3 regions of the Kribbella sp. DT2 genome follow, and region 3 is predicted to be linked to each of the others. Evidence: riboswitches for the same ligand, from Rfam matches in the RefSeq annotation. Region 3 holds a riboswitch; each other region holds the start of a gene.
What was found. A riboswitch is a leader RNA that binds a small molecule or an ion and turns the genes downstream of it on or off. The one in region 3 is predicted to bind glycine.
Positions count from the first base shown of each region.

Region 1 (9,572 bases), on a different contig from region 3:
CGCTCGGTGGGGGTCGGCGTCGCGTGCGGCGTGGCCGTCACTGTCGCCCCCGGCCGGCGTACCCGCTCCTCGGCCGGCCCCGGCGTCGCGGGCGCACCCGGCGTCGGGCGTCCCGCCTCACCCCCGCGACCGTCCAGCTGGACGTCGCCCCAACCGTCCCCGTGCGACTCCGACGAGAGCGGCGGGGTCGGGGTCACCACCGGCCGCGGGGCTCCCTCGACGTACGGGTAGTTCTTGTCGACCGGGCCGACGATCGGCAGGCCGGCCACCGGCGTGACCGTGTCGGGGTCACCTGTGCCGGGCAGCGGCAGCAGGCCCACGACAGCCAGGGCGGCGTACAGGCCGATGGGCAGGGCGATGCAGGCGGCGGTACGGCGGACCCTCTTGCTCCTCAGCGGGGTCCGGCGCGGTGCTGCCTGTTCTTCCTCAGAGAACAGACTCACAGTTCCGGCACAGTAGCGGGTATTCACATGTTTCAAACAGGTCTTGGAACGATATTCACCGCAAACTGCAACCCGTCGCGACACTGAGCAACCGCGTGGTGACCAGTCAGCACTCGATCACGTTGACGGCGAGGCCGCCTCGTGAGGTCTCCTTGTACTTGACCTTCATGTCCGCGCCCGTCTCGCGCATCGTCTTGATCACCTTGTCCAGCGTGACCACGTGCACGCCGTCGCCGTGCATCGCCATCCGGGCGGCGTTGATCGCCTTCACCGCCGCCATCGCGTTCCGCTCGATGCACGGGATCTGGACCAGCCCGCCGACCGGGTCGCAGGTCAGGCCGAGGTTGTGCTCCATCGCGATCTCCGCCGCGTTCTCGACCTGCTCCGGGGTCCCGCCGAGCACCTCGCACAGCCCGGCCGCGGCCATCGAGCAGGCCGACCCGACCTCGCCCTGGCAGCCGACCTCGGCGCCGGAGATCGACGCGTTCTCCTTGTAGAGCACGCCGATCGCGGCGGCCGCCAGCAGGAACCGTACGACTCCGTCCTCGGTCGCGCCCGGCACGAACCGGCGGTAGTAGTGCAGCACGGCGGGAATGATGCCCGCGGCACCGTTCGTCGGCGCGGTGACGATCCGGCCGCCGGAGGCGTTCTGCTCGTTCACGGCGAGCGCGAACAGGTTCACCCAGTCCATCACCTTGAGCGGGTCGACCGACCACTTGTCGCCGCTCAGCTTCTGGTGCAGACCGTGCGCCCGCCGCGGCACCTTCAGGCCACCCGGCAGCACCCCCTCGGTCTCGCAGCCTTCGTCGACGCAGTCCTGCATCACCTGCCAGATGTGCAGCAGGCCTTCGCGGATCTCGGGCTCGGTCCGCCAGGCGAGCTCGTTGGCGAGCATCACCTCGCTGATCGGCAGCCCCGACTCGCGGCAGCGGTCGAGCAGCTCGGCGCCGGACAGGAACGGGTACTTCAGCGGCGTCCGGTCCGGCACGATCCGGTCGCCGGCCGCCGCGTCCTCGTCGACGACGAAGCCGCCACCGACCGAGTAGTACGTACGCTCCCGCAGTACGGCGCCGTCGGCGTCGCGGGCCACGAAGGTCATCCCGTTCGGGTGGTACGGCAGCGCCTTACGGCGGTGCATCACCAGCTGCGAGCCCTCGTCGAACGCGATCTCGTGCTCGCCACCGAGCCGCAGGGTCTTCGCCGCGCGGATCGCCGAGACCCGGTCCTCGACCGAGCGGGTGTCGATGGTCTCGGGAGCCTCGCCCTCGAGACCGAGCATCACCGCCTTGTTGCTGCCGTGCCCGTGCCCGGTCGCGCCGAGCGAGCCGAACAGCTGCGACTCGACGGCCGTCGTCCGGGTGAGCAGGCCGTCGGCGGCGAGGCCGGCGGCGAAGGTCCGGGCCGCGCGCATCGGTCCCACGGTGTGGGAGCTCGACGGGCCGATCCCGATACTGAACAGGTCGAAAACGCTGATCGCCATCTGGAGGTTCCTTCCGGTCGACGTTGACCGATCGGTGTGCCTCCCCGCTCTGTTGGGCGTGCTGCCTTCCAGAGGTGCCTCGCCCGTGCGGTGAGGGTGCCTGAGAGATTCTTGGGGAGAGTTGCTCCTACGGCGCCCGGGTCGGGCCCGGGTCTCTCCCGCACGGGTTCATGCGGCGCGTGCTGCTGACGACCGCGACGGTACGACGCGCTCGCACCGCGCGTCAATCCGCCTGTTCCCGTGCGCTCATTCCACCGAGGGAGCTGCTTCCCTCGCGCGGGGGATCCCTTTCGGGCACCGGACCCGGAAGCTGAGGACATGAGGACCTTGCGGTGGGCACCGCACGCCGCGATCGGCTGGGCGACGGCGTACGGGCTGGTGCGGTTGTGGTTCGCGACCGGGCACGCACCGGCCTGGGAGCTGCCCGGCAACGACCTGCTCATCCCCCGCTGGCCGTCGCTCGCCTTCTGCGCGCTGAGCGCCGTCCTGGTCGTCCTGCCGGTGTCACGGCCGACCATCGCACTCACCTGGGCTGCCGCGGCCGGCTGGGTCGCCGTGTGCGGCTTCGCCCTGCTCGACGTCGTCGCCGCCGTGCTGCCGGGCCTCGGCATCCCCTTCGACCCGATCGGAATGCTCAGCCGGCTGGGCGGACTCGCCGGCGCGGCCCTGCTCGCGGCGACCGCCCTGGCCAGGCAGCGGCGGCTCGACCCGTCCTGCCTGCGCTGCAGCGGGCTCCCGACAGTCGCGTCCACACCCAGGTGGGCCGTCGCCGGAGCCCTCGTTGCCGTAGCGGGCTGTCTCATTCGCCTCGGAGCCCAGGCCGTCGTCGGCTTCGCCAGTACGCCGTACGGCGGTCGCCTGGCGGTGATCCTGTTCGAGACCGGCTTCGTGCTCGCCGGGACCGTCCTCCCGCTCCTGCTGGTGACGCGCGCCGGACGGCTGTTCCCGCGCTGGATGCTGCTGCTCCCCGGCGGCGGGCTCGGGGCCGGGATCACGGCGTACTTCGGGGTCGGGCTGCTCCAGATGACCGTCGCGGCCGCGCGGCACGAGCCGGTCTTCGGGGAGATCGATCTGCCCGAAGCCTTCTTCTGGGTCGCCGTCCCGGCCTACCTGGTCTGGGGCATGGGTCTGCTCGCGGCGACGTACGGCTACTACCTCCGCACGCGCCCACCCTGCCTTGGCTGCGGCCGGTGAGTCAGCCGAGGCGGTTGGTGCGGGCTGCCCAGAGCTCGAAGAACCAGGTGAACAGCGGCGGGATGCTCGCGGCCAGCGCAAGCAGGGTCGTCGTCCACGTCCAGCGCAGCGGCTTGCGGACGACGGCGACCGTCAGCACGTACGCGACGAAGATGCCGCCGTGGATCGGGCCGAAGATCTGGACACCGATCTCGTTGTCCGACAGGACGTACTTGAACAGCATCCCGATCAGCAGCCCGGTCCACGAGATCGCCTCGGCGATCGCCACCACCCGGAACCAGCGCGCCTGCTTCGAACCAGCCGGCACGTCCACGGCTGCAAGAGTCTCGGTCATCAGACCAGTGACCCTAACAAGTCGGCCCAACCCACTCCCGGGATGCCTCCGGGTCCTCACCGGATGCCGGTCAGGGTCCTCGCCGCCAAGGATCGACGGTGTTCCCTACGACAACAGGAGATCCCGTGTTCCGACGAACCACCTGGGGGGTGGTCCTCATCGCCGCGACGGCGATGGTCGCCCCACCGGCGACGGCTTCGGCCGAGCAAACCGCCCCCAAGCCCCAGCCCTCGATCGCCTGGGCGGACTGCAAGCCCGAGCCCGGCGACACCCCCGAGGAGATCGCCCTCCTCCCCGGCTCGGGGTGCGGAACGCTGACCGTGCCGATCGACTGGAACAAGCCAGGCGACGGTACCTTCGAACTCGCGGTCGCGCGGCGCAAGGCCGGCTCCTCGTCCGGCCCGGCCGGCGGCCGCGGCGTGGACCAGCGGGTCGGCGTACTGGTGTTCGGCCCTGGCGGACCCGGCGACTCCGGTGTCGACCGCATTCGCACCGGCATGAGCCGGTTCAGCCAGCAGCTCGAGGACCGCTTCGACATCGTCAGCTTCGACCCACGTGGTGTGGCCCGCAGCAACGCCGTGATGTGCTCGGCCGCACTGCTCGCCCGCCAACCGTCGCCGATCCTCGAGAACCACAGCGACTTCGACGCCACCATCAAGTACAACCACGAGCTCGCCACCGACTGCCGCAAGAACACCGGCCCGGTCTACGACCACCTCGACACCCTGCAGACCGTGCGCGACGTCGACGCGATCCGCGCCGCCCTGGGCGAGCAACGAATCTCCTTCCACGGCAGCTCGTACGGCACCTTGCTCGGCCAGCAGTACGCCCAGCGCTACCCGCAGCGGACCCGCGCGCTCGTGCTGGAGAGCGTCTTCGACCACAGCTCCGCGACGACCGGCGAGTTCCTCGACGCGCAGGCCTGGGCGGGCCAGGACTCCTTCGACGAGTTCGTGAAGTGGTGCACGACGGCAACGACCTGCGCCCTGCACGGCCAGGACATCCACGCGTTGTGGGACCGGCTTCTCGCCCGCGCCGACCGCGGCGAGCTCCCGGATCCGCAGCACCCGTCGTCCCCGATCACGCCGTACCAGCTGAGCTTCGTGACGTTCCGGACCTTCTACGGACCGGACTGGGCCAAGCTCGCCGACCTGCTGGCCACGCTGGACAAGAGCCCGCCGCCGACCGAGCAGCCCCCGGTTCCGACCGGACTGACGAGCTTCGCGTTCGTGACGTTCTGCCGCGACTTCAGCCTGCCGGTCCGCAACTACGGCGAGTACGCCGAACACCTGCGACGGCTGGCGCGGGACAACGAGGACCTGCGCTACCCAGGCCAACTGCTCGCCGTGTCGACCTGCCTGGGTCTCCCGAAGGCGCCCAACCCGCAGCGCGATCCGAAGGCGTACGACCTGCGCACGCCGGCGCTGCTGATCAACAGCCTGCACGATCCCGCGACCGGCTACAACGGCGCCCGAAGCGTCGCCCGCCAGCTCGGCCGGGACGGCGTACTGGTCACGTACCGCGGTTGGGGGCACGGCAGCTACACCTCGAGTCCGTGCATGGAGGCAACGGTCGACGACTACTTGGTCGCGCTCGACGTACCGCGCCGTGGAACGAGCTGCGCGGCGGTCGACCCGACGAGCTAAACCGATTTACGAAGGATCACCCTCGGTCGACCGCTGGTTGACAGGGGGTGATCGGTCGTTCACCCGAAGGCTTTCCCTTGACCACCTCTCCCGAGGCAACCGTGACCGTCCGTTCCCTTGTGGTGATCGTCCGTAGCCTCAACGATCTCCTCACCGTGGCCCTGTGAGGCAAGGCCACCCAGAGGAACCGGATGTGACCATGTCCTTTGATTCCCCGCCCCGCCCCGAACGATTCCGTCCCCGGCAGTTCCGCAAGACCCTGGTCGGAGCCGCGCTGGCACTCGGACTCGGCGCCGCCGCCCTGGCGCCGATCCAGTCCGCCGGCAGCGCGCCGGTCCCCGAGCCGATCGACGGCGTGTACGACGTCCTCGGCACGAGCTGGGGTGTCTCCGCGTCCGACGCCAAGCTCCGGATGGACGCCGAGCACAGCAAGACCGCCGCGCTCGAGACCGTGCAGGCCCAACTGGCCAAGGCGTCCCGCGCCGCCAAGGCCGACCCCGGCCTGGACGGTGCGTTCTTCGACTCGGCCCGTCGCCTGGTCGTGAACGTGCACACCACCGCCGCCGCTGACGCCGCCAAGGCGAACGGCCTGACCCCGCGGAGCGTCACCCGCGGCGAGAAGGCGCTGACCGCGCTGCAGACGCGGGCCCAGGCGCTGATCGACAGGTCCGGCTCGACGCAGGTTCAGCAGATCGGCGCCGACCTGCCGACCGACACGCTGCGGATCATCCTGCAGCCTGGCAAGCAGTCCGCGAACACCGTTGCCCTGGTCAAGCAGTTGAAGGCGCTCCCGGGCGTTGCCGTGAGCACCGGCACCACCACCCTGGCGATGACCGCCGACGTGATCGGCGGCCAGATCATGGACCTGGTCCCGGGCACGAACTGCTCGCTCGGCTTCTCCGGTACGCGCAACGGCAGCGACAACGTGATGCTCAGCGCGGGCCACTGCGTCGAGGGCAACCCGCGCGTGCAGAACGCGTCCGGGGTACGGCTCGGGGTCGGCGTCGCCAGCCGCTTCCGGACCGGCCAGCCGAGTGTCGACATGGGCCTGATGGACATCGACGCGAACAACGTCGGCCGCGGCTACATCGACAACCGCAACGGCCAGACGACCCGGGTCACCGGCTCGTCGAAGGCTCCGGTCGGCTCGACGATCTGCAAGGCCGGCAACACGACCGGCTGGACCTGCGGCACGATCACGCAGTACAACCTGACCGTCAACTACGGCGGCGCGGGCGGCAGCGTCACCCGCACCAGCGGTCTGGCCCGCTCGACGGTCTGCACCGAGGGCGGCGACTCCGGCGGCGCCTACATCTCCGGCACCGTCGCGCAGGGCATGACGTCCGGCGGCCCGTCCGACGGCCACGACTGCGGCTTCAACCAGGGCGGCAACGCCACCGGCTCGTACTCGTTCTACCAGCCGGTCGTCGACGCCGCGAGCTACTACGGCGTCACGCTGACCCGCGGCTGACGGCTCGTGAACGGCTGAAGCCCCGACCTGATGCTTGGGTTCTAGAGGTCGTCGCAACACCTCAGTTCGAGGGGTGCGATGGGTTTCGAGGTTCGTAGGGGACGAGGAGTAGCTCAAGGTCCCAAGAAGTTGGTTCGTGAGCGGGCGGAATACTTTCGGCTCGTGGACCAGGGCTATAGCAACAGGGCAGCCTCACGGCGGGTCGGTGTCAACGAGCGAACCGGCCGTGAGTGGCGCAACGGGCGCCCTGCAGGTCGGGTGAAGAGGTCTCGGCCGGCGGCACGGAAGGTGCTGCTGGCCGAGGCCTCGTCGCGGTTTTTGAGTGAAGACGAACGGATCGTGATCGCCGACCGGCGCCGGGCGAGGGCATCGATCCGGGTTATTGCTGTCGAGTTGGGCCGGTCGGCCTCGACGGTCAGCCGCGAGATCAGACGAAACGCTCACCCGGGCAGTGGCGACTACCGTCCCCACGCGGCTCAGGCTCGCGCTGATGCCCGCCGGCCACGCCCCAAGGGCGGCAAGCTCGCGGCCAATCCTGAGTTACGTGCCGTCGTCCAGGGCTGGCTGGGGCTGGAATGGAGTCCGGAGCAGATCAGTCGTAGTCTGCGCCGGACCTACGCCGACTCCCCGGAGATGCAGGTGTCGCACGAAACGATCTACCAGGCCCTCTACGTCCAGGGCCGCGGCGAGCTGCGCCGAGAACTCACCGCCGCGTTGCGCACCGGCCGCACCTACCGCAAACCGCACAGGCGCCCTGACCAACGCCAGCCCCGGTTCACCACACCGATGATCATGATCAGCGACCGTCCAGCCGAGGTCGAGGATCGGGCTGTTCCCGGCCACTGGGAAGGCGACCTCATCATCGGCAAGGACGGTAGTTCCCAGATCGGCACCCTGGTGGAGCGCGCCACCCGCTACGTGCTGCTGGTCCACCTGCCCGGCAACCGCGACGCCGAGACCGTCCGCGACGCCCTCCTCGCAACCGCAGCCACCCTGCCCACCCACCTGAAACGCTCACTGACCTGGGACCAAGGCGCCGAAATGGCCCTGCACCACCAGTTCTCCCTGGCCGCCGATCTCCCGGTCTACTTCTGCGACCCGCACTCACCCTGGCAACGCGGCTCGAACGAGAACACCAACGGCCTGCTGCGGCAGTACTTCCCCAAAGGCACCGACCTGTCAGTCCACACCACCGACCACCTCGCTGCCATCGCCGCAAGACTCAACGGCAGACCACGCAAAACGCTCGACTGGGAAACCCCAGCCGAGCGTCTCGCTAAACTCCTGGCAACAGCCAGCTAATCACCTGTGTTGCAACGACCCCTTGAAACCGCCATGAGGGTCGGGGCTTCGGTCCGTTCAGTCGAGCACCCGCAGCAGGCGATCTCCCCGGTACATCCGGCCAGCCAGGCTCGACAGTTGCTCGCAGGCCGTCTCCAGCGCCTGCTTCTGACTCGCGCACCCGTCGACGTACCAGAACGGGTCGTCGGGCTGCGGGTCCTCCGCGTCGTCGATGTCGGCGTACCAGTGCCGGCCGCCCGCACATCCACAGCGCACAACACGCACGCGCAAATTCATCGTCGTACCCCCGTGCCTCACAACCCCTGGGTCCCCCCCGGGTCCCAAGTTCGGGGCCGTCCGGCCGGTGCGTGGCCGCGGCCCCCACCACCACGCACCGAGCCGAAAGCGACCCTCCCCCGCTGACTACATCGGAGCCGACCGCCCCGGCGTTACTACCTGTGACCAGATTATTTTAAGTGATTGATTGACTACTCACGGTCGCTGAGTCTTGACCCACTGCTCCACGCCGTCGGCGGTGATCGGGAGGGGCTCGGTGAGGATCTCGAGGCGGTCGGAGTGGACCACCACGTTGTCCTCGATCCGGATGCCGATCCCGCGCAGTTCGGGCGGGACGGTCTCGTCGTGGGGGTGGAAGTAGAGGCCGGGCTCGACGGCCAGGGCCATGCCGACCTCGAGGTCGGCGGCGAAGTACGTCTCGGGGCGGGCGGCGTCGCAGTCGTGCACGTCCAGGCCGATGAAGTGGCCGAGGCCGCAGACGACGTACCGGCGGTGCTGCTGACCGTCCGGGCCGAGCGCCTCGTCCAGCGAGACGTCGACGATGCCCCAGTCCCGCAGACCCTCGACGAGCACGCGCATCGCCTCGTACTGGAAGGCCCGGTACGGCGCACCAGGCGTGACCGCCGCGAGCGCGGCCAGCTGCGCCTTGTGCACCAGGTCGTACACCTGACGCTGCGCGGTCGTGAACTCACCCGTCGCCGGGAACGTCCGTGTCACGTCGGCCGTGTACAGCGTGCGGGTCTCGACCCCGGCGTCCAGCAGGATCACGTCGCCCTCGCGGACCGCGCCGTCGTTGCGGACCCAGTGCAGCACCGGCGCGTGATTGCCAGCGGCAACGATCGACGCGTAGCCGACGCCGTTGCCCGCCGTACGGGCTCGCCGGTCGAACGTGCCCTCCAGCCACCGCTCACCCCCGCCGCGGATCGCCTCCGGCAGCTCCCGGGCGACGTCGGCGAAACCCTGCACACTGGCCTCGACGGCCTCGCGCAGCTGGTCGAGCTCCCAGTCGTCCTTGATCCGGCGCAGCTCCGAGATCGACTGCCGCAGGATGTCGCCGTCGATCCGCGACGTCCGAACCAGCGCGTCCAGCATCGGCTCGACCCCGGGCACCGACAGCATTGCCGGCACAGCACCCCGTACGGCGGCCGGCAGCTCCTCGATCGGACGGCACGCGATCTGCAGCGCCTCCGACCAGTCCTTCAGCCCCGGCACCGGCCCGATCCACAGCTCGCCGTCCCGCGCGTTGGCGAAGTAGTCGGCCTCGTCCGGCCCGGCGGTCTCGCGCAGGTAGAGCGTCGCGTCACCGTCCGCCGAGATCACCAGGACGGCACCCTCGGCCTGGCAACCGGTCAGCCACACGAAGTCACTGTCGGCCCGGAAGCGGTAGTCGGTGTCGTTCGACCGGACCGGCGCCTGCCCCGCGCCG
Region 1 covers NZ_JBNCLH010000001.1:1,252,691-1,262,262, reverse strand. Annotated here, with positions in the region: gene ACLQ2O_RS06035 (hypothetical protein) at 1-443, opposite strand, end outside; gene ACLQ2O_RS06030 (L-serine ammonia-lyase) at 550-1,923, opposite strand; glycine riboswitch at 2,002-2,094, opposite strand; gene ACLQ2O_RS06025 (hypothetical protein) at 2,242-3,117, shown strand; gene ACLQ2O_RS06020 (DUF3817 domain-containing protein) at 3,119-3,451, opposite strand; gene ACLQ2O_RS06015 (alpha/beta hydrolase) at 3,577-5,097, shown strand; gene ACLQ2O_RS06010 (S1 family peptidase) at 5,297-6,568, shown strand; gene ACLQ2O_RS06005 (IS30 family transposase) at 6,647-7,870, shown strand; gene ACLQ2O_RS06000 (hypothetical protein) at 7,928-8,134, opposite strand; gene ACLQ2O_RS05995 (aminopeptidase P family protein) at 8,342-9,572, opposite strand, start outside.
Region 1: linked by a shared signal. The riboswitch ahead of ACLQ2O_RS06030 (L-serine ammonia-lyase) and the one ahead of gcvT (glycine cleavage system aminomethyltransferase GcvT) in region 3 are both predicted to bind glycine.

Region 2 (9,572 bases), on a different contig from region 3:
GGCGTTCGAGACCGAGAAGCTGCTCCGGATCGGCTGGCGTACCGGCGTACCGAAGGCCCTTGCCAAGCTGCTCGACACCCTTTGAGGCCCTGGAGGCGTCTCCCTTGGGTCTCGATCAGGTTGCTGGTCGGTGACGTGCGTAGCCGAACCGGTTCGGTGACGTTCGAGTAGTCAGGGGCATCTCAGGGCTTCCCCGGTGTGGCCCGAGCGAAACCTGGTCGCCTGCCCCAGTAGAGTTACCGGCGGAAGTGGGCTGAGAGACAAAGGGGGAGGGTCGCGTGCCGGACGTGGAGGTCTCCGACCGGGTACTGACGATCCCGAACGCACTGAGCTTCGTGCGGCTGCTCGGGGTGCCGTTGTTCCTGTGGCTGATTCTCGGCCCGGAGGAGGACGGCTGGGCCTTGCTGGTGCTGGCGATCTCCGGCTTCACTGACTGGGCCGACGGCCAGATCGCCCGCCGGATGAACCAGACCACCCGGTTGGGGCAGATGCTCGACCCGGTCGCCGACCGGCTCTACATCTTCGCCACCGTGCTCGGCCTGGCGCTGCGCGACATCATCCCGTGGTGGCTGGCGATCGCGCTGCCGCTGCGCGACCTGCTGCTGACCTTCACCTTGCCGGCTCTGCACCGCCGCGGCTTCAACGCGCTGCCTGTGCACTTCCTCGGCAAGTCGGCGACCTTCTGCCTGCTGTACGCCTTCCCGCTGCTGCTGCTCGGTGACGGCGACAGCACGCTCAACCTGCTGGCCCGCGTCTTCGGCTGGGCCTTCGCGATCTGGGGCACGGCGCTGTACTACTGGGCCGGCGCCCTGTACTTCGTGCAGCTGCGGCACCTGGTCCAGACCGTCAAACCGATCAGCGGGCAACCGGGTCGATCGTGACTCAGCAAGCTCCGCCCGGGCAGCGGCGCGTGGACGCGTCCATGTCGCTGCTGAACAACCTGATGGCGCACCCGCTCGACGAGGGGTACGCGATCAGCGCGCGGGCCCGGCCGCTGACCGGTGGGCCGAAGAAGGCCCGGCACAGGATCATGCTGGTCGTCGCGTTCGTCGTACTGGGGTTCCTGCTGGCGATCGCCGCGTCGCAGAACTACCGCGCCGCGCCGGCCGCGGAGAAGCAGCGCAACGAGCTGGTCGAACGCGTCGAGCAGGCCGACGGCCGGCTGAACGACCTGCGCAACCGCCAGACCGCCCTGGCCGGTGAAGTGCGCGGGCTGCAGGCCGGTGCGCTGAGCGAGTCCGACGCGGCGCTGCAGCAGAAGGTCGACGACCTCGAGCTGCAGGTCGGTTCGGTCGCGGTGACCGGACCCGGCGTCAAGGTGGTCGTCGACGATGCCAAGAACGCCGACGACAAGGAGGGCCGGCTGCTCGACGTCGACCTCCAGCAGCTGGTCAACGGCCTGTGGACCGCGGGCGCCGAGGCGATCGCGGTGAACGGCCACCGGCTGACCAGCCTGACCGCGATCCGCGGCGCCGGCAGCGCGATCACTGTCGACTACAGCTCGCTCAACCCGCCGTACACGGTGCTCGCGATCGGCGACACCAACACCTTGCCGGCCCGGTTCGCCCAGAGCTCGGGCGGTCAGTGGGTGCAGTACCTGGTGAGCAACTTCGATGTCCGGATGACGACCACGACGGAGGACTCCTTGCTGGTGCCAGCCGATGCCACCATCGCGCTGCGGTACGCGAAGGTGGGACCGAAATGATCGCCGTGCTCGGTCTGGTGATCGGCGTCGTGATCGGCCTGCTGGTCGCACCCGACGTGCCCGACTGGGCCCAGCCCTACCTGCCGATCGCCGTCGTCGCCGCGCTCGACGCGGTCTTCGGCGCCCTGCGCGCGTTCCTGGACGGGATCTTCGACGACAAGGTGTTCGTCGTGTCGTTCGTGTCGAACGTGCTGATCGCGGCCCTGATCGTCTACCTCGGCGACCAGCTCGGCGTCGGCTCGCAGCTGTCCACCGGTGTGGTCGTCGTGCTCGGCATCCGCATCTTCACCAACATGGCCGCGATCCGCCGGCACGTCTTCCGGGCCTGAGCATGAGCGACGACCAGCGACCGCCCGAGGAGCCCAAGCGCCCGCCGCAGCACCGCGGCGAGGCGCACCACCGGGCGTCCGAGCCGAAGCGCGACGACCGTACGCCGCCGCCCGAGTCCGACGGACCGGCAGCGGAACCGGCTCCGGCCTCGGAATCGGCCTCGGAATCGGCCTCGGCCTCGGCGCAGGCTCCGCCTTCGGACAGTCCGCCGGCGGAGCCCGCGCACCCGGTCGCTCCGACCCCGATGCCGCGCGCCAAAGGCCCCAACCTGGCCCTGCGCCGGTTGAAGGCCGGCTTCAAGCCGTCCCGCGGACAGGCGATCGTGGCCGTCGTCCTGGCCCTGGTGGCCTGTACGGCGGTCGTCCAGGTCCGCGTGAACCGCGCCGACGACGGCTACCAGAACGCCCGCCGCGAGGACCTGATCGCGATCCTCGACGGCCTGAACCAGAACAACCGCCGCCTGGAGAGCGAGATCACCGAGCTGGAGGAGCGCAAGAACACGCTGTCCTCCAGCGCCGACAAGGCCCAGACCGCGCGCGAGCAGGCCGAGCAGCAGGTCCGCACCCTCAGCATCCTGGCCGGGACGTTGCCGGCCCAGGGACCGGGGGTCCGGATCACGCTGAACGACCCGGAGGGCAAGATGACGTCCGGCAACCTGCTGGACGCGATCGAGGAACTGCGCGACGCCGGCGCCGAGGCGATCCAGATCAACGGCTCGGTCCGGGTGGTGGCCAGCACCGACCTGACCGACGAGGCGCCCGGTGTCCGGGTGGACGGGGAGAAGGTCGTCTCGCCGTACGTGATCGAGGCGATCGGCGAGTCGCACAACCTGGCCGAGGCGGCGAACTTCCCCGGCGGCCTGATCAGTGAGGTGACCGGCCCGCAGATCGGCGGCACCGCCGAGGTGACCGAGCTGCGGCAGCTGACCATCAGCGCCTTGCACGCGCCGGAGGAGCATCGCTACGCTCGCCCGGCCCCCAGCCCGACCAAGTAGATCCTGAGCGAAAGAGGACCCGAGGTGTACCCCGAAGACCTGAAGTACACGGCCGAGCACGAGTGGCTGAAGGCCGGCGAAGAAGGCCCGGTGCGGGTCGGCATCACCGACTTCGCCCAGGACGCGCTCGGCGACATCGTCTACGTGCAGCTGCCCGAGGTGGGCGCCGTCGTGCGCGCCGGCGACGCCTGCGGCGAGCTGGAGTCGACCAAGTCCGTCAGCGACCTGTTCGCGCCGGTCAACGGCACCGTCACGGCCGTCAACGAGGCCCTGGCCGACCAGCCCGACCTGGTCAACACCGACCCGTACGGCGAGGGCTGGCTGCTCGACATCCGCGTCGACGACGACGAGGAGGTGGCGGCCCTGATGGACGCCGACACCTACAAGGGCCAGCTCGAGCAGAGCTGATAGGTTTGCGCCCTCAACCGCCGGTCGAGGGTTGAGGGCGCAGTCACACTGTCATCACGGGGATCTACGACAACGTCGCCGGACCGCCGGCGATCGGGAGGATCACAGCATGCCGTTCTGCAACCAGTGCGGGCACGAGAACTCCGAGGGCAGCAAGTTCTGCTCGCAGTGCGGAACGATGCTCCCTGGCGCGGACCGTCCGGTGCCCGCCCCCGGCGTCACCGACACCGCGATGCTGACCCCGATCAGCGCCGAGCCCGACACCGAGCGGATCGACCTGGCCGGTGAGGGCCTGACCGCCGAGGACGAGGCCGCCGTCGGCGCGCTGCCGGCCGGGTCCGCCCTGCTGATCGTCCAGCGTGGCCCGAACGCGGGCAGCCGCTTCCTGCTCGACGTCGACGTGGTCACCGCCGGCCGGCACCCGGACAGCGACATCTTCCTCGACGACGTCACGGTCTCGCGCCGGCACGCGGAGTTCCGCCGCGACCCGGCCGGGGTGAAGGTGCGCGACGTCGGCAGCCTGAACGGCACCTACGTCAACCGCGACCGGATCGACGAGGTCGCGCTGACCAACGGTGACGAGGTCCAGATCGGCAAGTACCGGCTCGTCTACTACGCCAGCAGTGGCCAGGCCTGAGGCTGACGCCGGAGGAAGCAGCATCGGAGCGGTGCTGCAGGTCCTGCAGGCCGAGTTCGCCGACGTCACCATCTCCAAGCTCCGCTTCCTCGAGGCCGAGGGACTGGTGACGCCGGCCCGGACCGCGTCCGGGTACCGCAAGTTCAGCGCGGCCGACATCGAGCGGCTGCGCTACGTGCTGACCGCGCAACGCGACCAGTACCTGCCGCTGAAGGTGATCAAGGAACACCTCGGCGCGATGGACCGCGGCCTGCGACCGACACCGGGCGGCCGTCCGGCGGCGCCCGAGGCGGCCGAGCCCGCCGGGTTGCCGGTCGCCGAGGACTTCGGTGCCGACCGCACCGAGTTGAAGCTGACGCGCGAGGAGCTGCGGGTCGCGGCGGGGATCACTGCTGAGCTGTTGGAGCAGTTGGAGAGCCACCAGCTGGTGGTGGCTCGGGGCAACCACTACGACGGCGACGCGATCCTGGTCGCGAAGGCGGCCGCCGAGTTCGGCCGGTACGGCGTGGAGCCGCGGCACCTGCGCCCGTTCCGTACGGCGGCCGACCGCGAGGTCGGCCTGATCGAGCAGGTCGCCGGTCCGCGCCGCGACGACAAGACCCAGGAACTGGCGGCCCTCGCCGTACGGTTGCACGCGGCCCTGGTCCGGTCCCGGCTGAGCCGCTGACGTCGTACGCCGACCCGGACGCCAGCTTGTGCGGGCTTGCCGGAGTAGGCTGAGGGTGTGCGCGAAGTCGACGTAATCGGAGTCCGGGTCGAGATGCCCTCGAGTCAGCCGATCGTGCTGCTCCGGGAGGTCGGCGGTGAGCGGTACCTGCCGATCTGGATCGGCGCGGCCGAGGCCAGCGCGATCGCGTTCGCGCAGCAGGGGATGGAACCACCGCGGCCCCTGACCCACGACATCTTCGCCGAGGTGATCCGGGTGCTGGGGCACACGCTGACCCAGGTCCGGATCGTGAACCTGACCGACGGCGTGTTCGAGGCGATCCTGGTGTTCGACGACAAGACCGAGATCTCGGCCCGCCCGTCGGACTCGATCGCGCTCGCGCTGCGCACCGGGACGCCGGTGTTCTGCACCGAGGAGATTCTCGCCGAGGCCGGGGTGCCGGTTCCGGAGAGTGAGACCGACGAGGTCGACGAGGTGGAGGAGGAAGAGGAAGTGGAGCGCTTCCGCGAGTTCCTCGACCAGATCTCGCCGGAGGACTTCGACAAGTCCTGACCGTGCGTTACGGCAAGATTTTGGATGTCTCTGGTACAAGGCCGGGTTGGTAACGATTCGGCCTGGGAGCGCGACACGCTTTCGGCTCGGTGCGGTTGTCGTTGACCGGGTCAAGTCGGCGGCTTACCTTGAAGGAGTTGTGAGGAGTTGTAACTCCACGGATGTAGTCCGTTCCAGTCAGTACCCAGGGAGGCTCAGGCGTGACACGCACCGGCGACACCGATCTGACGGCGCAGTCGGCGTCGGAAGCACACGCCGACGCGGCTGCCGCAGCGGGGGTGCAGGGCCTGCTCTTCGACGACGACCTGCGCCCGATGCCGGAAGACGTCGGTTTCCGCGGCCCGACCGCCTGCTCGGCCGCCGGCATCACCTACCGTCAGCTCGACTACTGGGCCCGTACCGGCCTGGTGTCGCCGTCGGTCCGCCCGGCCACCGGCTCGGGCACGCAGCGGCTCTACGGCTTCCGCGACGTTCTCCTGCTCAAGGTGATCAAGCGGCTGCTCGACGCCGGGATCTCGCTGCAGCAGATCCGCACCGCGATCGCCCACCTGAGCGAGCGCGGCATCGACGACCTGACCCAGATCACGCTGATGAGTGACGGCGCCTCGGTCTACATGTGCACCTCGCCCGACGAGGTCATCGACCTGCTGGCCGGCGGCCAGGGCGTCTTCGGGATCGCGCTCGGCGGGGTCTGGCGCGAGGTCGAGGGTTCGCTGTCCGAGCTGCCGACCGAACGCGCCGACGGCAACGACGAGGAGTCCGGCCCGCACGCGAACGACGAGCTCGCCGCTCGCCGCCGCGCCCGGATGACCGGCTGACCCCGAACCACCTCCAGCAACCGGTGCGCCCACTCACCGCGGAAACCCTGCGTGGTGTGTGGGCGACGTTGTTGCTGCCCCTCGACGCCGACGACACGATCGACTTCGTCCGCCTCGAGGCCCAGCTCGACCACCTGACCAAGGCCGGTGTCGACGGTCTGTACGTGCACGGTACGGCGGGGGAGTTCCAGACCCTGACCGAGGGCGAGTACGACCGGATCAACGACCTGCTCGCCGCGCGGACCGACCTGCCGTTCCAGATCGGTGCCAGTCACCCTTCGGCGCAGCTCCAGCTCGACCGCGTACGCCGGGCGGCCGCGTTGCGTCCCTCGGCGATCCAGGTGATCCTGCCCGACTGGCTCCCGCTGAGCGCCGGCGAGGCGCTGGCCTTCCTCGACCGTGTCGCCCAGGCGGCCGGCGGCGTACCGCTGGTCCTCTACAACCCGCCGCACGCGAAGACGCAGGTCTGGCCCGAGCAGCTCACCGACCTCGCGCGCGCCGTACCGGCTTTGATCGGCTTGAAGAGTGCGGGTGGGGACGCGGAGTGGTTCGCCCGGGCGCGCGAGTCCGGGCTGTCGCTGTTCGTGCCCGGGCACTTCCTGGCGAGCATGACCCCGCTCGGCGCGGACGGCAGCTACTCCAACGTCGCCGCGCTCTCGCCGGCCGGTTCCGTGAGGTGGTACGAGCTGATCGAGGCCGACCATCGGGCGGCGCTCGATGTCGAACGGCGGATCGCCGAGTTCTTCGCCGGGCACATCGCGCCGCTGCAGGCCCGAGGCCTGTCCAACCCCGCGCTCGACAAGTTCCTCGCCGCGGTCGGTGGCTGGGCCGACGCCGGGACGCGGGTGCGCTGGCCGATGGCCTTCGCCGATCCGGAACTGGTCGGACCCGCCCGAGTGACCGCGCAACGGCTGCTGCCGGAACTCGACGAGGGCAACTGGTAACCTCGGGGTTGCCGTACACAGCACTCGGGAGAGTCCCAGGGCGCGTTTGCCTGGGCGCCGAAGGGGCAATTCCTCCCCGGAACCTCTCAGGCCCATGGACCGAGTGCCGCAGGCGACTCTGAAGCGTGTCAGTGCGTGACAGAGGGGGAGGCCACCGGCAGACCTGTCAGCATCGGAGCCTCCAGCTATGACTGTGCAAGATTCATTTCCCACCCCACCGCCCCAGTCGCCCGACATCTCCCCACAGATCTCGGCCACCTTCGCCGACCGTCACATCGGCCCGCGGGCCGACGAGGTCGCCCGGATGGTGCAGACCCTCGGGTACGCCGACGTCGACGCGCTCGTCGACGCCGCGGTCCCGGCCTCGATCCGCTCGGCCGAGCCGCTCCGGCTGCCCGAGCCGGCCTCCGAGGTCGACGCGCTGACCGAGCTCCGCCAGCTGGCCGCGCGCAACAACGTCGCCACCTCGATGATCGGCCAGGGTTACTACGGCACCTTCACCCCGTCGGTGATCGTCCGCCGCCTGGTCGAGAACCCGGCCTGGTACACGGCGTACACGCCGTACCAGCCGGAGATCTCCCAGGGCCGGCTCGAGGCGCTGCTGAACTTCCAGACCGTCGTGTCGGACCTGACCGGCCTGCCGACCGCGAACGCGTCGCTGCTCGACGAGGGCACCGCGGCCGCCGAGGCGATGACGCTGGCGCACCGGTCGAACCGCAAGTCGAAGAGCAACCGTTTCCTCGTCGACGCCGACTGCTTCGCGCAGACGATCGCCGTCGTCGAGACCCGCGCCGAGGCGCTCGGCATCGAGGTCGTCGTCGCCGACACCACCGACGGTCTGCCCGAAGGCGACTTCTTCGGCTTCCTGGTCCAGTACCCGGGCTCCGGCGGTGTCGTCCGCGACCTGAAGCCGCTGGTCACCGCCGCGCACGAGCGCGAGACGTTGGTTGCCGTGGCCTCCGACCTGCTCGCGCTGACGTTGCTCGAGGCACCGGGTGAGGCCGGCGCCGACATCGTGATCGGCTCGTCGCAGCGCTTCGGCGTCCCGCTGTTCTACGGCGGACCGCACGCGGGCTTCATGTCCGTGCGCGCCGGGCTCGAGCGGTCGTTGCCCGGTCGCCTCGTCGGCGTCTCGGTCGACGCCGACGGCGCCCCGGCGTACCGGCTGGCTCTGCAGACGCGGGAGCAGCACATCCGTCGTGAGAAGGCGACCTCCAACATCTGTACGGCGCAGGTCCTGCTCGCCGTTGTCGCCTCCATGTACGCCGTCTACCACGGCCCCGACGGCCTGAAGGCGATCGCCGAACGCGTCCACGGAGGAGCCGACAGCCTGGCCGCGTCGCTGCGCGCCGGTGGCGTCGAGGTCGTGCACGAGCAGTTCTTCGACACCGTGCTGGCGCGCGTCCCCGGTCGTGCGGCCGACGTCGTCGACACCGCCCGGCAGAACGGGATCTGGCTGCGCCTCGTCGACGCCGACCACGTCGGCATCTCCTGCGACGAGAAGACCGACGCGGTCGCGCTCGGCCAGGTCTGCGGCTCGTTCGGCATCCGGTACGACGCTTCGCTTGCCGGTGGCAACCTGTCCGACGCCGTCACTCGTACGTCGGACTACCTGACCCACCCGGTCTTCAACACGCACCGGTCCGAGACGGCGATGCTGCGCTACCTGCGCAAGCTGTCCGACTACGACTACGCGCTCGACCGCGGCATGATCCCGCTCGGCTCCTGCACGATGAAGCTGAACGCGACCACCGAGATGGAAGCGGTCACCTGGCCCGAGTTCGCCGACATGCACCCGCTGGCGCCGATCGAGGACGCGGCCGGGTACGTGAAGCTGATCGGCCAGCTGGAGCGCTGGCTGGCCGAGGTGACCGGCTACGCCAAGGTCTCGATCCAGCCGAACGCCGGTTCGCAGGGCGAGCTCGCGGGCCTGCTGGCGATCCGCGGTTACCACCGGGCCCAGGGCAACGAGGACCGCAACGTCTGCCTCATCCCCGCCTCGGCGCACGGCACCAACGCCGCGTCCGCGGTGATGGCGGGCATGAAGGTTGTTGTTGTCAAGGGCAACGACGACGGAACCATCGACCTGGACGACCTGCGGGCCAAGGCGTCCGAGCACGCGGAGAAGCTGGCCGCGATCATGATCACCTACCCGTCCACGCACGGCGTGTACGAGGAGAGCGTGACCGAGGTCTGCCAGATCGTGCACGACCACGGCGGCCAGGTGTACGTCGACGGCGCGAACCTGAACGCCCTGCTCGGCCTGGCCAAGCCGGGCGAGTTCGGCGGCGACGTCTCGCACCTGAACCTGCACAAGACGTTCTGCATCCCGCACGGCGGCGGTGGCCCGGGCGTCGGCCCGGTCGCGGTCGCCGCGCACCTGGCGCCGTACCTGCCGAACCACCCGCTGCTCGACCAGGCCGGCCCGGACTCCGGTGTCGGCCCGATCTCGGCGGCGCCGTTCGGCTCGGCCGGCGTCCTGGCGATCTCCTGGGCCTACATCCGGATGATGGGCGC
Region 2 covers NZ_JBNCLH010000009.1:354,496-364,067, forward strand. Annotated here, with positions in the region: gene ACLQ2O_RS33855 (hypothetical protein) at 1-85, shown strand, start outside; gene ACLQ2O_RS33860 (CDP-alcohol phosphatidyltransferase family protein) at 279-881, shown strand; gene ACLQ2O_RS33865 (DUF881 domain-containing protein) at 923-1,705, shown strand; gene ACLQ2O_RS33870 (small basic family protein) at 1,702-2,034, shown strand; gene ACLQ2O_RS33875 (DUF881 domain-containing protein) at 2,037-3,029, shown strand; gene gcvH (glycine cleavage system protein GcvH) at 3,054-3,437, shown strand; gene ACLQ2O_RS33885 (FHA domain-containing protein) at 3,547-4,074, shown strand; gene ACLQ2O_RS33890 (MerR family transcriptional regulator) at 4,106-4,741, shown strand; gene ACLQ2O_RS33895 (bifunctional nuclease family protein) at 4,799-5,293, shown strand; gene ACLQ2O_RS33900 (MerR family transcriptional regulator) at 5,494-6,111, shown strand; gene ACLQ2O_RS33905 (dihydrodipicolinate synthase family protein) at 6,168-7,055, shown strand; glycine riboswitch at 7,071-7,167, shown strand; gene gcvP (aminomethyl-transferring glycine dehydrogenase) at 7,243-9,572, shown strand, end outside.
Region 2: linked by a shared signal. The riboswitch ahead of gcvP (aminomethyl-transferring glycine dehydrogenase) and the one ahead of gcvT (glycine cleavage system aminomethyltransferase GcvT) in region 3 are both predicted to bind glycine.

Region 3 (9,572 bases):
GGCCTTGCGGCAAGCCCCCAGCTGCGCTATAACCTGATGACGGCAGGGAGATCAGTTCTCCTTGCCTTCGTCATGTCCGCCGTACAACGGATGGGCAGCAGCCAGTACTGCGACCCGTCGGCGCAGATCGGTCAGGTCCGCCTCGGCGTCCGCGGTCAGGGCCTCGGCGATGATGTCCGCGACCTCGGTGAACGCGTCCTCGCCGAACCCACGCGTCGCCAGCGCCGGCGTACCGATCCTCAGGCCCGACGTCACCATCGGCGGCCGCGGGTCGAACGGTACGGCGTTGCGGTTGACGGTGATGTCGATCGAGGCCAAGCGGTCCTCGGCCTGCTGACCGTCGAGCGCGCAGTCCCGCAGATCCACCAGCACCAGGTGGACATCGGTCCCGCCGGAGACCACCGAGATGCCGTGCTTGGCGACGTCGGACCGGCCCAGCCGCTCGGCCAGGATCCGGGCGCCCGCCAGTACGCGCTCCTGGCGTTCGCGGAACTCCTCCGACGCGGCGATCTTGAACGCCACCGCCTTGCCCGCGATCACGTGCTCGAGCGGTCCGCCCTGCTGGCCGGGGAAGACCGCCGAGTTGATCTTCTTGGCCAGGCCGGCGTCGTCGGTCAGGATGATCCCGCCGCGCGGGCCGGCCAGCGTCTTGTGCGTGGTCGACGTCGTGACGTGCGCGTGCGGTACCGGCGACGGGTGCAGCCCGGCCGCGACCAGCCCGGCGAAGTGCGCCATGTCGACCATCAGGTACGCGTCGACCGCGTCCGCGATCCGCCGGAACTCGGCGAAGTCCAGGTGCCGCGCGTACGCCGACCAGCCGGCCACGATCAGCTTCGGCCGGTGCTCGTGCGCGAGCCGCTCGACCTCGGCCATGTCGATCCGGTGATCGTCCGGGCGGACCTGGTACGGCACCACGTCGTACAGGCGGCCGGAGAAGTTGATCTTCATGCCGTGCGTGAGGTGCCCGCCGTGCGCCAGGTCGAGGCCCATGATCGTGTCGCCCGGGCGAATCAGTGCGTGCATCACGGACGCGTTCGCCTGCGCGCCGGAGTGCGGCTGGACGTTCGCGTACGCCGCGCCGAACAGCGCCTTGACCCGGTCGATCGCCAGCTGCTCGATCACGTCGACGTGCTCGCAGCCGCCGTAGTACCGGCGGCCCGGGTAGCCCTCGGCGTACTTGTTGGTGAGCACCGAGCCCTGCGCCTGCATGACGGCCGCCGCGGTGTGGTTCTCCGAGGCGATCATCTCCAGGCCGTCGCGCTGCCGGGTCAGCTCGTCGGCGATCTTCGCCGCGACCTCCGGGTCGAGATCGGCGAGCGTCGCATCCATGCTTGGGGCAACGATCTGCTGGAACGTGCTCACAAGTCACCACCGTGCTTGGCCGCGTAGTCCTCGGCCGACAGCAGCGGGCCGTCCGCGGTGGCGTTCACCTTGAACAGCCACACGCCGTACGGGTCCTCGTTGATCGCGGCGGGGTCGTCGGTGACGGCGGGGTTCACCTCGGTGATCTCGCCGGTGACCGGGGAGAACAGGTCCGAGACGGACTTCGTGGACTCCACCTCGCCGCAGGTCTCCCCCGCCGTCACGGTGCTGCCGGGCTCGGGCAGTTCGACGTACACGATGTCACCGAGCGCGTCGGTGGCGATCGCGGAGATCCCGACCGTGACGACGCCGGCCTCCTCGCGGGCCACCCACTCGTGCTCGTCGGAGTACTGCAGTCCAGCCTTGACTGTCGGCATGGTCGGTCCTCACTTCTGGCGCTGGTAGAAGGGCAGAGCGGTCACTTCGAACGGCTCGGGCGTGCCGCGCAGATCGACGTGCAGTGCGGTTCCCGGCTCGGTGTGCTCGACGTCGACGTACGCCAGAGCGACCGGTACGCCGAGCGTCGGGCTCGGCTGGCCGGAGGTGACCTCGCCGACGACGACGCCGTCCTTGAGCACCGGGTAGTGGCTGCGCGGCGCGCGCCGGCCGGAGCCGGTCAGGCCGACCAGCTTGCGGGCCGATCCCGCTTCCTTGCGGCGGACAAGGGCTTCCTGGCCGACGAAGTTTTCCTTGCTCAGCGCAACGACTCCGCCGAGGCCGGCGGCGAACGGATCGCCCTCGCGAGAGAGTTCGTTGCCGTAGAGCGGCATCCCGGCCTCCAGCCGGAGCGAGTCGCGGGCCGCGAGACCGGCCGGGGTGAGCTCGCCGTCCTCGGCCGCGGCCTCGATCGCGCGCCAGATATCGACCGCGTCGTCGCCTCCGACGAAGATCTCGAAGCCGTCCTCGCCGGTGTAGCCGGTGCGCGCGACCAGGAGGTCCAGGTCGGTCAGGGTGAGCTCGACCGCCGCGTAGTACTTGAGCGTGGTCAGGCGTTCCTGCTGCTCGGCGGGGATCAGCCGGAGCAGGATCTCCTGGGCCTTGGGCCCCTGGACGGCGATCAGCGAGGTCCGCGCCGACGCGTCGTCGACCGTGACGTCGAAGCCCCGCGCGCGCTCGGTCAGCGCGGCGACCACTGCTTCGGCGTTGCCGGCGTTGGGGACGACGAGGAACGCCTCGGGGCGCCGGTAGGTGATCAGGTCGTCGATCACGCCACCGTCCTCGGCGCAGATCAGCGAGTACTTCGCCTTGCCGACCGCCATCGCGGAGATCCTGCCGACCAGCGCGTGGTCGAGGAACGCCGCGGCGTCCGGTCCGGTCACCCAGACCTCGCCCATGTGGGACAGGTCGAAGAGCCCTGCCGAGCGTCGTACGGCGTGGTGCTCGGCGAGCTCGGAGCGGTACTTGAGCGGCATCTGCCAGCCGCCGAAGTCGGTGAAGCTCGCGCCGAGCCGCTCGTGCTCGGCGCGGAGTGCGGTGAAGGTCGAACTCGCCATGAGGAACTCCAGAATCCAGGTGGCGGGCGCCACGAGATCGGGGTTCCTCCCCGCTCTGTATCGGACCTGAGAGTTTCCGCGCGGCCGTCGTACGGGCCTCGCTTGCACCGTCGGTGAGCCGGACGTCCGGCTGCTTTCCAGAGTTGCCTGACCGCGGCGGTACGGGGGCCTGAGAGATTCCCGGGGAGGATTTGCTCCTACGGCACCTGCACGGCGGCAGGATTCTCCCGCCGCGGATCAACAGCGTGTTCAGTTGTCGGTCGCACCCTAAGCGGGGCACGGCCGGGCGCGCAAGGTCGGTCTCAGGTGAGCGTGAGACCGAAGCCGGGGCGGTCGGGGACGGTCAGGTTGCCGTCCTCCCAGCGGTACGCCGTGGTGTCGACGCCGTCGGTCGTGCCGGGCACACCCTCGACGGTCGGGACGTTGCCGAGACCGGCGGCGAGCTGTGCGGCGTACAGGGTCTTGAGCGGGAGACCCCAGGCGTGCGGCGAGGCCTGGCAGGTGATCCGGGGCATCACCTCGCGCCAGCTGGTCAGGCCGAACGACACCACGTCCATCAGCAGGACGTCGATGTCGCCTTTGGCGGCGATCTCCAGCAAAGGCTCCAGGTCGGGGTCGGACTCGCCCTCGGCGATCAAGGTCTGTGATCCCTGCAGGTGCTTCTTGAGCCGGGCCAGATCGGTCGCGTCGTCGAGGAACGGCTCCTCGACCCAGTACAGGTCGCAGTCCGCCACGGCCTTCAGGTACTCGATGAACCCGTCGCAGTCGTACCCGTCGTTGGCATCCACGAGGATCCGGTGCTCCGGGTACGCCGCCCGCACGGCCCGTGTCACCTCGATGTCCCGCGCGTCACCCTCCGCCCGCTCCATCCAGCGGTTTCCGCGCCCGATCTTCAGCTTGAACGCGCGATAGTCCGCCGAGTCGTCGGCGGCACAGTGGGCCAGTACGGCGTCCACGCCGCCGGCGTCGTCGAGATCCGCGAAGTAGATCGCGCCGTCGTAGCACGGGGTCGTCGTACTCCCGCGACCTCCGAGCAACGCGTGCACGGGGAGATCGAGGATGTGGCCGGCCAGGTCGTGCAACGCGAAGTCGAGCCCGCGCAGCCCTGGCTCTCGTACGCCGTTTGCTGGATCGATCAGCTCTTCCACCGGGCGCCCCACCACGTCCTCCGGGACGAGTCCCGCCGCGAGCCCCCACCCGGACTTCCCGGTGTCGGTGTGCAGGACGACGATCTCGTCCACCCCACCGTCCCCGTGGCTACCGAGCCGGGCGTTCCGCCCGATGGTCCGTGGATACCGCGACCGGACCGTCGAGCGCTCCACGCGGCTGATGAAGTGACCGTCCAACGTCATCGGGACTCCTCACATCGGGGTTCCCCACCCAGTCTGCTGCGTTGACCGCGCGGGCAAACCCTCTGACTCCCGGCGAGACGTGGGTCACAGCGGGGTCGTGTCACAACCCGGCGGTGGCGTCTGTCAAAGCTGTGACAGACGAAATCACCTTGGAGGAGATCCTGATGGATGCCCGTCTCAACCTTCACAGCAACGCTCTGGCCGGTCAGATTCTCAAGTACGTGAACTCGGCCGGGCGCGCGGTCAGCGGGTCGAGCCTGCCGATGGCGACGCAGGAACTGGTGAAGCTGCGCGCGAGCCAGATCAACGGGTGCGGCTTCTGCACCGACATGCACTTCAAGGACGCGATCGCCGCCGGCGAAACCCCGCAGCGCCTCAACCTGGTCGCGGCGTGGCGCGAGGCCACGGTCTTCACCGAGCCCGAGCGCGCCGCCCTCGAGCTCGCCGAGGAAGGCACCCGCATCGCCGACGCCGCCGGCGGCGTCTCCGACGAGGTCTGGGCCAACGCCGCCAAGCACTACACCGAGGACGAACTCGTCGCCCTCGTCGCGGTGATCGCGATCATCAACACCTACAACCGCCTCAACGTCATCATCCAGCAACCCGCCGGCGCCTACGAGCCCGGCATGTTCGGCTGATCCCCGGATAACCCGCGGGTGCCTTCCGGGGCACCCGCGGGGCTGTTGGCGCGGGCGTCTGCGGGCGTTGGCGCGGGCGCTGCGGGCGTCGGCGGGCTGCTCGGGTGTGGGTGGGAGCACCCGCGGACGCATTGCGTCTGCGGGCTAGTGGTGCATCCCCCGGCTTCTACGGGTGGGCGCCCGGTGACCTCCGGTCGGCTCCGAAGGCGGGAGCGGCCGGCGGATTCAGCGCGAGGGCGATCGTGGTGCGAAAGCGTTCGGCCAGCGGGGGCAGCGCGTGCTCGGAGAACCAGCCGACCGCCCGGGACTCGTCGTCGCCGACCTCCGCCGTACCGGCGACGGGACGGCAGCTGAACGCCGTGTCGTAGTACTGGACCTGGTCGCCGTTCGGGTATGTCGATCTCGGCAGGGTCTGGATCCACAGGACGCGGTCGACCACGACCTGGAGCCGGGTCTCCTCCAGCACCTCGCGAACGGCACCGACGTCGGCGTCCTCGCCAGGCTCGAGGGCGCCGGAGACCGGCGTCCACTCGGCGTTGTCTGCCCGTTGCACCAGGAGCACCTCGCGGTGGTCCGCGGCGTCGCGGACGACGACGGCGGTGACGCCGGGGCAGAGGATCAGTTCGTGGCCGACCAGGGAGCGGAGGTGCTGGAAGTAGTTGCTGATGCCCATGGTTGAGCTGACGCCTGCGGCGGGGTGTCGGTTGGGATGAGGAAGTTGATGAGGGCGCCGTCGCGTTCGGCGGGGGCGGTGGGCCAGCGGCGGCGGATGAGGCGGAGGGTTCGGTCGTTGGCGGTGCTGACGACCAGGAGGAGTTGCTGGGCGCCTGCCGCGCGGGCGTGGGCGCCGGCGAGGTTCAGGAGGCGCATGCCGAGGCCGCGGCTCTGGTAGGGGTCGGCGACTATGGCGGCCAGTTCGGCGGTGGGGGTGTCGAGGGCGCCGTGCGCCCAGGCCCACATCGCGTGGGCGATCAGGTGGTTGTCGTGCTCAGCAACCCAGGACTCGCCGGACGAGCGCAGCATCGGCTCGATCACCGAGGCGCGGGGTGGGCGGCCGACGGCGGTCTGGAAGCGGAAGTACAGGCTCAGCTCGGACAGACCGTCGAGCATCGCCGAGAGCCGGCAGTGGTCCTCCACCACCGCCCGCCGGATCAGAAAGTCGTCCGTACGGCGGGGAACCACGTCGGCGGGTGGGGCGCCGGCGGTGAGTGGACGCAGCTGCGCGGTCGGCGGTCCGTGCGGGGCGGGCGCAACCAGCTGAGTCTGATTCACAGATTCAGGGCGGCGGGACTGGCTGGGTCTGTCAAGTGGACTTATCGTGGTGGTATGAGCGAGCAGGAGACGGTCCCGGAGGCGTTGCGCTGGTCGACGGCGAACTGCACGATCTCGCGAACGATGGAGATCCTCGGCGAGAAGTGGACCTTCCACGTCCTGCGTGAGGTCTTCGTCGGACTGCGCCGGTTCGAGGACATCCGGGCCCGGACCGAGATCCCCCGTCAGGTGCTCACCGACCGCCTGGCCCGCCTGATCGACCGCGGCCTGCTGCGCCGCGTGCCGTACCGCCTGCCCGGCCAGCGCGAGCGCTACGAGTACCGCCTGACCCAGGCCGGCCTCGACCTCTACCCGGTGATGGTCGCCCTGGTCCAGTGGGGCGACGAGTACCTCCCCCTCGACGGCGGCCCGCCGCTCGTCGCCCGCCACCGCGACTGCGGCGAACAGGTCACCGTCACCATGCACTGCGCCGCCGGCCACGACCCCGAACCCCGCGAGATCGCCTTCACCCCCGGCCCATCAGCCCAACTGCGCGCCGTCGATTAGGGCGTGCTCCGAGGTGCCGTGCCGAGTGCCGCGCAGTAGGCGGGAATTAGGAGACACGCCCTAACCCCGCGCCACCCCGCCGTACTGGCGCCAGCTCAATCCAAGCCCCGCCACGCACCCCAGCACCGCCGTCGCCAGCGGCCAGCTCATCGCGCCCTCATCCAGCACCCCAACGAACGCCACCGTGAACACCCCCAACCCCGCACCGAACCCGATCGCCAGCACGAACCTCGCGCCCCGATCGGCCGGCAGTACGGCGGCGACCGCGAGCAGCACGACCACCAGCAGATCCGCGACGACGAACTCCGGCGGATGGTCGCCGATCAGCAACAACATCGCGGTGACGGCGGCGATCGCCACGGCGGCCAGACGCAGGGTCAGCATGCGGTCGAGACTAGTCGATAGTGCTACTATCAATCAAGCCCTTCCGGTCCGCGGGGGATGCTCCGAACAACCCGGCGGCGAAGGTAGGAGTGATCTCGAGAGGAACCGGATGCGGATCAACGAGCTCGCCGAGCAGTCGGGCGTGGCGGTCGCGACGATCAAGTACTACGTCCGCGAGGGCCTGCTCCCCGGTGGCGAACGCGCCGGCTACAACCAGGTCTCGTACGACGAGTCGCACCTGCACCGAATCCGGTTGCTCAGGGCAATGATCACTCTCGGCGGTCTCCCAGTGGCAACGGTCAAGCAGGTCGTGGCAGCCGTCGAAGACCCACAACGGACGATCCACAGCACCCTCGGCGAGGCCCAGCGCGCAGTCTCCTCGACAACCGCCGCCGAAGTGCTGGCAACCGCCGAGGACCTCGGCCACGGCGATATCGCGGACCTGCTCGACGCCTACCGTGAGTCCGCCGCCCATCTGGCAGAGCTCGAGCTCAAGTGGCTGGAACGCGCCGGCGACGACCTCGACGCGCTGACCGAGCGCGCCGTGATCGGCACCGTGCTCGGCGACGCACTGCTGACCGCCGTACGACGCGAAGCCCAGAAGCAGGCCTCGCGCACGCACTTCGGCTCACCCCATCCGCTGTAGAGCCTTCTCCCGCCGGACCGCCACCGACGAACCCGACTCCCGCCGCGCCATCCGCCGCAGGAGAACCGGCGCGACGAGCAGACCGGCGACAGCCCACGCACCAAGCACGGCAACGGTCTCCAGGTGCCGCCAGGACTCCGACACCTCGATCACAACATTTGCGTCCGGCAACAAAGCCGACCGCGTGCCGAGCCCCAGCCAGTAGATCGGCGAGCACTGCGCGATCACCTGCACCCACGAGGGCAGCGCCGTGAGCGGGTAGAAGATCCCGGAGATCCCGATCATCGCCAGCACCGGCAGCTGCACCAGCCCCTGCGCCCGCGCACTCGGGAACGCCGAGCCGAGGATCGCGCCGATCGGCAACGTCGCGACCAGTCCGAGCAGCAGCACCCCCAGCAGCGTGAGCAACGACAACGGCCCGAACACCAGCCCGTCGACCAGGAACAACGCCGGGACCAGCAGGATCGCGAGGTCCGCGATCAACCCGCCGGCGACCGAGACGACCTTGCCGACCAGATAAGCCTGTACGCCGTGCGGTGTCGCCTTCGCGCGCAGCAGCGTGCCGTCCTCACGGTCCGCGGTGAGCTGTTGACTCATGCTGACCATGCCCATCGCGGCGTTCATCCCGAGAATGCTCGGCAACGCCAGCGTGCCGAGCAGGATCCCGGTCCCGGCGAACTCGCGGTCCCGCAGGAAGTACAGCGCGACCAGCATCAGCACCGGCCACAGGAAGTGGCTGACCAGGTCGGCGCCGTTGCTGAACGACTGCCGCAGCTCGACCATCCCACGCGACCATCCCAGCCGCCACGCGTTCACCGGCCGCCTCCGACCAGCGCCAGGTACGCGTCCTCGAGCCGGGCCCGCCGGACTTCCAGGTCGCTCAACGCCTCGCCGTACCGGGTGAAGAGCTCGCGGGCGAAGGCCGTCGACTCCCCTGTCAGTTCCACGTACGGCGTACCGCCGAGCCGCCACCGCACCTCGTCGCGGCCGGCGATCTGGCGCGTCAGGTCGTCCGGCGTCCCGCTCGCCAGCACGCGACCGTCGGAGAGGATCAGGATCCGGTCGGCCAGCTTGCTCGCCTCGTCGAGGTCGTGCGTCGTGAGCAGGATCGTGGTGCTCAGCTCGGTCGCGAGCCGTCGGACCAGGGCGTGGAACGCGTGCCGGGCCGCCGGGTCGAACCCGGTGGTCGGCTCGTCGAGGAACAGCAGCTCCGGCCGGCCGACGATGCCGATGGCAACATCCAGCCGGCGCCGCTGACCACCCGACAGCGTCTTGAGCTTGTGGTCCGCGCGATCGGTCAGGCCGACCAGCTCGATCAGCTCGTCGGCGTCCCACGGATCGACGTAGTACCGGCCGAGGTGCGCGAGCAGCTCGCGGACCCGCCACTTGCCGTGGTCGCGCCAGGACTGGAGGACCACCCCGAGCTTGGCCCGCCAGGCCTCGTCGCCGCGCGCCGGATCGATCCCCAGTACGGCGACCTCGCCGGCCGAGCGGAGCCGGAAGCCTTCGAGGATCTCGATCGTGGTCGTCTTGCCCGCACCGTTCGGGCCGAGCAGCGCGAGCACCTCGCCGGATCGCGCGGTGAAGCTGACCTCGTGCAGGACGTCGGTGGCGCCGTACCGCATCCGCAGGCCGCGCACGTCTATCGTTTCCATGCTGGTGAACGTAGATTGCGTTCAGCGCCTCGGCAACACTCCTGATGCCTGGAAGCTCTTGTTTTCAAGCCGATCAGGCGATTCAATGCAATGGAGCTGACGGTGAATGCAAACCGCCGATGCAATGAGCTGCCGACTAACGCACCGAGGGGAGGGCCGATGCCGGGCGACAGGCTGAGCCAGGACGAGCGCCGGGCGATCGGCGTCGGGCTGGCCGACGGACT
Region 3 covers NZ_JBNCLH010000011.1:242,530-252,101, forward strand. Annotated here, with positions in the region: gene glyA (serine hydroxymethyltransferase) at 52-1,362, opposite strand; gene gcvH (glycine cleavage system protein GcvH) at 1,359-1,739, opposite strand; gene gcvT (glycine cleavage system aminomethyltransferase GcvT) at 1,749-2,855, opposite strand; glycine riboswitch at 2,901-3,002, opposite strand; glycine riboswitch at 3,003-3,095, opposite strand; gene ACLQ2O_RS36820 (mandelate racemase/muconate lactonizing enzyme family protein) at 3,158-4,207, opposite strand; gene ACLQ2O_RS36825 (carboxymuconolactone decarboxylase family protein) at 4,372-4,845, shown strand; gene ACLQ2O_RS36830 (NUDIX hydrolase) at 5,012-5,518, opposite strand; gene ACLQ2O_RS36835 (GNAT family N-acetyltransferase) at 5,464-6,117, opposite strand; gene ACLQ2O_RS36840 (winged helix-turn-helix transcriptional regulator) at 6,172-6,663, shown strand; gene ACLQ2O_RS36845 (hypothetical protein) at 6,724-7,047, opposite strand; gene ACLQ2O_RS36850 (MerR family transcriptional regulator) at 7,157-7,693, shown strand; gene ACLQ2O_RS36855 (ABC transporter permease) at 7,676-8,509, opposite strand; gene ACLQ2O_RS36860 (ABC transporter ATP-binding protein) at 8,506-9,348, opposite strand; gene ACLQ2O_RS36865 (MarR family transcriptional regulator) at 9,508-9,572, shown strand, end outside.